2 regions of the Actinacidiphila sp. bgisy160 genome follow, and region 1 is predicted to be linked to the other one. Evidence: predicted binding sites of a transcription regulator. Region 1 holds the regulator's gene; the other holds the start of a gene.
What was found. Region 1 encodes HrcA, which represses chaperone genes, less so after heat shock. Its sites were predicted from a motif close to TTNGCACTCNGNNNNNCNGAGTGCNAA; they were not measured.
Positions count from the first base shown of each region.

Region 2: the regulator HrcA is predicted to act here: its motif matches at 2,050-2,076, upstream of groL (chaperonin GroEL).

Region 1 is NZ_JBYIQW010000068.1:29,744-33,651, reverse strand. Features, by position in the region: gene hemW (radical SAM family heme chaperone HemW) at 1-80, shown strand, start outside; gene AC3EUJ_RS33150 (Uma2 family endonuclease) at 202-774, shown strand; gene AC3EUJ_RS33145 (DUF3097 domain-containing protein) at 758-1,588, opposite strand; gene AC3EUJ_RS33140 (MBL fold metallo-hydrolase) at 1,618-2,352, opposite strand; gene hrcA (heat-inducible transcriptional repressor HrcA) at 2,560-3,576, shown strand; gene dnaJ (molecular chaperone DnaJ) at 3,576-3,908, shown strand, end outside.
Region 2 is NZ_JBYIQW010000002.1:244,859-248,766, reverse strand. Features, by position in the region: gene AC3EUJ_RS03925 (copper homeostasis protein CutC) at 1-147, shown strand, start outside; gene groL (chaperonin GroEL) at 241-1,863, opposite strand; gene AC3EUJ_RS03915 (cold-shock protein) at 2,224-2,430, opposite strand; gene AC3EUJ_RS03910 (ubiquitin-like small modifier protein 1) at 2,853-3,131, opposite strand; gene thrC (threonine synthase) at 3,176-3,908, opposite strand, start outside.

The DNA.
Region 1 (3,908 bases):
CTTACGCCGATGGCCGCGCCGTTCTCACCCTCCGCGGCCGCCTGCTGGCGGACGCGGTGGTCAGGGACCTGGTCGACTGAAGCCCCCCGGCCGGGCCGATCACTCGCCGGAGTGAGGCACTACGCGTACCGGCAGTGCCTCCCTACGCTGTTCGTAAGCTGCCTCCGTGTATGCGGCGGCGGGAAGCGGAGGGCCACGAGGATGACCGCTGTGGATGATCGCCGAATGACTGACTTCTTCGAGAACATCCAGGCTCCCGAGGGGGTCAAGGTCGAGCTCCTCAGGGGGGAAATCGTGATGACGGCCGGGCCCGACCTGGTCCACAACGACATCATCGACGCGGTGATCGACCAGTTCCCCCGCACGCGCTGGAGGCGCTTGCAGACGCAGGACATCGCGATTGCGGAGGAGGCGAGCGAACCCCAGCCGGACCTCGTGATCCTCGAGCGCGGTGCGGGGCCCGCATCGGGGCGCCTCCTGCCGTCGGAGGCGGTCACACTGGTCGCCGAGGTCGTCTCCAGGACCAGCGCCCACAGGGACCACGTCGTCAAGCGGTCGATGTATGCCGCCGGGAAAGTGCCCGTCTACGTGATCGTCGACCCCCTGGCCGCCAAGTGCGTCGTCCTCACCGAGCCCGCCGGCACGGGTGATCAGGCCGACTACCGGGCCGAGCGGACCTGGAAGTTCGGCGAGACGGTGCGGTTGCCCGTGGTGGACGTCGCCCTGGACACGTCGGAGTTCGGGGTCCTGCCGGGGCTCACTCCGGAGCCGTGACGAAGTCGATCAGCTCCTCCACCCGCCCCAGCAGTTCCGGCTGCAGGTCCTTGTAGGACCGGACCGCGCCCAGGATGCGCTGCCAGGCGGCGCCGGTGTTCTCCGGCCAGCCCAGGGCGCGGCAGACGCCGGTCTTCCAGTCCTGGCCGCGGGGGACGGCCGGCCAGGCGGGGATGCCGAGGGAGGAGGGCTTCACGGCCTCCCAGACGTCGATGTAGGGGTGGCCGACGACCAGGACGTGCTCGCCGGTGACCTCCGCGGCGATGCGCGACTCCTTGCTGCCGGGGACGAGGTGGTCGACGAGGACGCCGAGGCGGGCGTCCGGGCCGGGGGCGAAGGAGGCGGCGATCGCGGGGAGGTCGTGCACGCCCTCCAGGTACTCGACGACGACGCCCTCGACGCGCAGGTCGTCTCCCCAGACGCGTTCGACCAGCTCCGCGTCATGGCGGCCCTCGACGTAGATCCGGCCGGCGCGGGCGACCCGGGCCCTGGCGCCGGGGACGGCGATGGAGCCGGAGGCGGTCAGCCTGGGGCCTGCCGCGGGGGCGGCGGCGGAGGGGCGCACCAGGGTGACCACGCGGCCCTCCAGGAGGAAGCCGCGGGGTGTCAGCGGGAACACGCGGTGCTTGCCGAAGCGGTCCTCCAGGGTGACCGTGGGGCCCTCGGCGGTCTTCTCGCAGCGGACGACGGCGCCGCAGAAGCCGGTGGACACCTCCTCCACCACCAGGCCCCGCCCGGCCTCGACCTCGGGTGCGGGCGTGGCGGGCCGTTTCCACGGTGGAGTGAGGTCGGGGTCGTAGCTGCGGCTGCGCATGCCAGGGATCGTATCCGCGCGGGCGCCGCTCAGGCCGATCCGAAGCGGGCGGCCAGCGCGTCCCGTTGGGCGCGGACGAAGCGGGCGTCGACGACGGCGCCGTGGCCGGGCACGTACAGCGCGGTCTCGCCGCCCAGCCGCAGCAGCCGGTCCAGGGTGGCGGGCCAGGCCCGCGGGGCGGCGTCGGGCCCGGCCTGGGGCTCGCCGGACTCCTCGACGAGGTCGCCGCAGAAGACCACGGCCGGCGTGCCCGGCACGATCACCACCAGGTCGTGCGTGGTGTGCCCCTCACCCGGGTGGACCAGCAGGACCTGGCGGTCGCCGCCGAGGTCGAGCTCGCAGGAGCCGTCCACGAGGTGACCGGGGCGCACGAGGGCGCCCGCCGCCCGGGCGGACTCGGCTTCGCCGGCGCCGTGCTTGACCGCGTCCAGGCCCAGGGAGAAGCGTTCGCGGTCGAGGTAGGCGTCGAGGGTCATCTCCCCGAACACCTGGACGCCCTCGAAGGCGGCGGTGCCGAAGACGTGGTCGAAGTGGCCGTGGGTGAGTGCGACGTGCGTCACGTCCCGGCCGGTCAGTTCGCGGACCTCCCGGCCCAGTCCCGCGCCCTCTTCGACCGAGGAGCCCGTGTCGACCAGCAGCACGCCCTCGTCGCCGACGACGACGCCGACGGTCACGTCGAGGAAGGGCAGCCGCCGCCGGGCGACCCCCGGCGCGAGCTGCTCCCAGCCGCCGGTGGACCCCGGCGTGGTCGGTGTGGTCTCCACAACGCGACGGTATCGCCGCGACGCGCCCCGCGCCCGCTACGGTGGCCGGTCAAGGACGCCCCGGGGGCCTGACCCGTGGACGGCCCTTGCCGAGGTCTTGCCACCCCGCCGTACACTGACTTGGGGAAAACTGGCACTCAGGGAAGCGGAGTGCCAGGGCAGGGGGCGACACGACCCGCACGGTGACCGAGCGACTGGAGGTGCGCGATGCTCAGCGAACGACGGCTGGAAGTGCTGCGTGCCATCGTCCAGGACTACGTGGGCACCGAGGAGCCGGTCGGCTCGAAGGCGCTGACCGAGCGGCACGCCCTGGGCGTGTCCCCGGCCACCGTCCGCAACGACATGGCCGTGCTGGAGGAGGAGGGCTACATCCAGCAGCCCCACACCAGCGCCGGCCGCGTGCCGACCGACAAGGGCTACCGGCTCTTCGTCGACCGGCTCACCAGCGTCAAGCCGCTGTCCGGCGCGGAGCGCCGGGCCATCCAGAACTTCCTGGACGGTGCCGTCGACCTCGACGACGTGGTGGCCCGTACGGTGCGGCTGCTGGCGCAGCTGACCCGGCAGGTCGCGATCGTCCAGTACCCGTCGCTCACCCGCTCCACCGTGCGCCACGTGGAGCTGCTCGCGCTCGCCCCGGCCCGGATCATGCTGGTGCTGATCACGGACACCGGACGGGTGGAGCAGCGGCTGGTCGACGCCCCCGCACCGGTCGGCGAGACCGTGCTGGCCGACCTGCGCGCCCGGCTGAACAGCCGGGTGGTGGGGCGCCGGTTCAGCGACGTCCCGCCGCTGGTGCAGGAACTCCCCGAGGGCTTCGAGCCCGACGACCGGCCGTCCGTCCAGGTGGTCCTCGCCACACTGCTGGAGACCCTGGTCGAGGAGACGGAGGAGCGGATCATGCTCGGCGGCACGGCCAACCTGACCCGCTTCGGGCACGACTTCCCGCTGACGATCCGCCCGGTACTGGAGGCGCTCGAGGAGCAGGTGGTGCTCCTCAAGCTGCTGGGCGAGGCCAAGGACTCGGGTGTGACGGTGAGAATCGGTCACGAGAACTTCCACGAGGGCCTGAACTCCACATCCGTCGTCTCCGTCGGCTACGGTTCGGGCGACGAGGCGGTGGCGAAACTCGGCGTGGTCGGACCGACCCGCATGGATTACCCCGGAACGATGGGAGCGGTACGCGCAGTGGCACGTTACGTCGGACAGATCCTGGCGGAGTCGTAGTGGCCACGGACTATTACGCCGTGCTCGGCGTGCGCCGCGACGCAAGCCCGGACGAGATCAAGAAGGCCTTCCGCCGTCTTGCGCGAGAGCTGCACCCGGACGTCAATCCCGACCCGAAGACCCAGGAGCGGTTCAAGGAGATCAACGCCGCTTACGAGGTGCTGTCGGACCCGCAGAAGAAGCAGGTCTACGACCTCGGCGGCGACCCGCTGTCCGCCAACGGCGGCGGTGCGGGCGCGGGCGCGGGCTTCGGCGCGGGATTCGGCAACTTCAGCGACATCATGGACGCCTTCTTCGGCACCGCGTCCCAGCGCGGTCCGCGCTCGCGCACC
Region 2 (3,908 bases), on a different contig from region 1:
GAGCACCTGCCGCGGCTCCTCGCGGCCGGCATCGACGCCTTCCACGTCGGCGGCGCGGTGCGCCCCGGCGGCTGGGCCGGGCCGGTCGACGCGGAAGCGGTGCGCACCTGGCGCGAGCTGCTCGACGCGCCGGTCGCCGTGCCGTGACCGGGCGGCTCCCGGATACGCCCGAGGGCGGTACCCCGCACGGGGTACCGCCCTCGGTCTTCTGCCGTGGTGCGGAGTCCTGATCCCGGAGGATCAGAAGTCCATGTCACCGCCGGGCATGCCGCCGCCGGCCGGGGCAGCGGCCTTCTCCGGCTTGTCGGCGATGACGGCCTCGGTGGTGAGGAAGAGCGCGGCGATGGAGGCCGCGTTCTGCAGCGCGGAGCGCGTGACCTTGGCGGGGTCGATGATGCCCTCGCCGATCAGGTCGACGTACTCGCCCGTGGCGGCGTTCAGGCCGTGACCCGGGGTCAGGTTGCGCACCTTCTCCACCACGACACCGCCCTCGAGGCCGGCGTTGACGGCGATCTGCTTCAGCGGGGCCTCAAGGGCCAGCTTCACGATCGCGGCACCGGTGGCCTCGTCGCCGTCGAGCTCGAGCTTCTCGAAGACGTTGGACGCCTGGAGCAGGGCCACGCCACCACCGGCGACGATGCCCTCCTCGACGGCGGCCTTGGCGTTGCGCACCGCGTCCTCGATGCGGTGCTTGCGCTCCTTGAGCTCGACCTCGGTGGCGGCACCGGCCTTGATGACGGCCACGCCGCCGGCCAGCTTCGCCAGACGCTCCTGGAGCTTCTCGCGGTCGTAGTCCGAGTCGCTGTTCTCGATCTCGGCACGGATCTGGTTCACGCGGCCCTGGATCTGGTCCTGGTCGCCGGCGCCGTCCACGATCGTGGTCTCGTCCTTGGTGACGACGACCTTGCGGGCGCGGCCGAGCAGGTCGAGACCGGCGTTCTCCAGCTTGAGGCCGACCTCCTCGGAGATGACGGTGCCACCGGTGAGGATGGCGATGTCACCGAGCATGGCCTTGCGGCGGTCGCCGAAGCCCGGGGCCTTGACCGCGACGGACTTGAAGGTGCCGCGGATCTTGTTGACGACCAGGGTCGACAGCGCCTCGCCGTCCACGTCCTCGGCGATGATCAGCAGCGGCTTGCCGGACTGCATGACCTTCTCCAGCAGCGGGAGCAGGTCCTTCACCGCGGAGATCTTGGAGTTGACGATCAGGATGTACGGGTCGTCGAAGGCCGACTCCATACGCTCCAGGTCGGTGGCGAAGTACGCCGAGATGTAGCCCTTGTCGAAGCGCATACCCTCGGTGAGCTCCAGCTCCAGACCGAAGGTCTGGGACTCCTCGACGGTGATGACGCCTTCCTTGCCGACCTTGTCCATCGCCTCGGCGATGAGCTCGCCGATCTGCGGGTCGGCGGCGGAGATGGAGGCGGTGGAGGCGATCTGCTCCTTGGTCTCCACGTCCTTCGCCTGCTCCAGCAGAGCGGCGGAGACCGACTCGACGGCCTTCTCGATGCCGCGCTTCAGCGCCATCGGGTTGGCGCCGGCGGCGACGTTGCGCAGGCCCTCGCGCACCAGCGCCTGGGCGAGGACGGTCGCGGTCGTCGTGCCGTCACCGGCGACGTCGTCCGTCTTCTTCGCGACCTCCTTGACCAGCTCCGCGCCGATCTTCTCGTACGGGTCCTCGAGCTCGATCTCCTTGGCGATGGAAACACCATCGTTGGTGATCGTGGGGGCGCCCCACTTCTTCTCGAGGACGACGTTGCGGCCCTTGGGGCCAAGGGTGACCTTGACGGCGTCGGCGAGCTGGTTCATCCCGCGCTCGAGACCGCGCCGTGCCTCCTCGTCGAACGCGATGATCTTGGCCATGTGAAGTGGTCCTCCCGGACTTGGGGTCCCCCCGCGGCACAGGGCTGCGGGGAAGGATTACTCCAGGACCGCGCCGGCGCCCGCGACGGACGGCCTGCCCTCCCGCCGGTTCCTTTCCGGCGGACGAACGGGCCTCACCCACTCGGTCCTTTGTCACTCTCAACGTCAGAGTGCTAACGCCAATGATTAGCACTCGCCCTAGGAGAGTGCAAGCCGCTTGGCCGGGGCCGTGGACAACTCGCGGGTCCGGGTCCGCGCGCCGCCGGGCAGCACGAAGGCCCGCCCCGTGCGGGGGCGGGCCTCGACGCGTACGTTTGAGCGGCCGTACGCGAAAGTGCTCCGTGGCCGATGCGCGGCGCGTCAGCCGGCTGCGAGACGGACCATGTCCGCCTGCGGCCCCTTCTGGCCCTGCGAGATCTCGAACTCGACCCGCTGACCTTCCTCGAGGGTGCGGTAGCCGTCCATCTGGATCGCGCTGTAGTGCACGAAGACGTCCGCACCACCGTCGACCGCGATGAAGCCGTAGCCCTTCTCCGCGTTGAACCACTTGACGGTGCCCTGAGCCATTCCTAACTCCCCTATTGCTGGCCCTTCGCAGACCCGCACCTCGCGGACCCGGGTCAGACCTCACCCCCTACAGCCAAGGGGGCGTGCGCCGGAACGCGTCGACCGCGGCTGAATGTATCTGCCTGGACGCTGTCTGCAACAGGTCAATCGGACGAGAATTCCGGGCACAGAGAATCGGGAGAAGAGCCTGATCGGCGAATAATCCGGGGCAACTCGGACCGGACGCATCGGGCAAACACGGCAAACACCACGTGGATTTGGCGATAAATCGTCGGCAAGACCGCCCCGGAGAAGGGGGTTGCGCAGAGCGTTGCAGGGAGTTGCGAGCCTCCAGGGCAACTGTACAGCCCTTCAACTACCGCTCAAGCACACAGGGGTGCCGGGGAGTTCCCCGGCACCCCTGTCGCCCGCGGGCCGCGCGCTCAGCAGCCGCCCGCGACCGCCGGGATGATCGAGACGGACGCGCCCTCACCCACCGTGGTCTGCAGGCCCTCGGAGAAGCGGACGTCGTCGTCGTTGACGTAGACGTTCACGAAACGGCGCAGCTTGCCCGTGTCGTCCAGGACCCGCGCGGAGATGCCGGGGTGGTTGTGCTCCAGCGAGTCGATGACCTCGGCCAGGGTGCCGCCCTCGGCAGGGACCTCGGCCCGGCCGGCGGTGTAGGTGCGGAGGATGGTCGGGATGCGGACGGTAGCGCTCATGATGCGGGTTTCACCTTCAGTCGGGGTCAGCCGGTGCGGTCGGGTCAGTCGGCCAGGCCGGCGGCGCGGAACGCGTCGAGGCTCGGGCGGATGGTGGCCGTGGGGCGGGAGGTCGGGGCGACGGCGTCCAGCGTCTTGAGGCCGTCGCCGGTGTTCAGGACGACGGTCTCACCGGCCGGGTCGAGCTGCCCGGTCTCGATGAGTTTGCGCAGCACGCCGACGGTCACGCCGCCGGCCGTCTCGGCGAAGATGCCCTCGGTCCTGGCGAGCAGCTTGATGGCGTCCACCACCTGCTCGTCGGTGACGTCCTCGACCGCCCCGCCCGTGCGGCGCGCGATGTCCAGCACGTACGGGCCGTCGGCCGGGTTGCCGATGGCGAGCGACTTGGCGATCGTGTTCGGCTTCTGCGGACGCACCACGTCGTGGCCGGCCTTGAAGGCGGCGGAGACCGGGGAGCAGCCCTCGGCCTGTGCGCCGTAGACGCGGTACGGCTTCTCCTCCACCAGACCGAGCGCGATCAGCTCCCGCAGCCCCTTGTCGATCTTCGTCAGCTGCGAGCCCGAGGCGATCGGGATGACGATGTTGTCCGGCAGGCGCCAGCCCAGCTGCTCGCAGATCTCGTACGCGAGTGTCTTGGAGCCCTCGCCGTAGTAGGGGCGCAGGTTGACGTTGACGAAGCCCCACCCCTCGCCGATCGGGTCGCCGATCAGCTCGCTGCAGAAGCGGTTGACGTCGTCGTAGGTGCCCTCGATGCCGACCAGGTCGCCGCCGTAGACC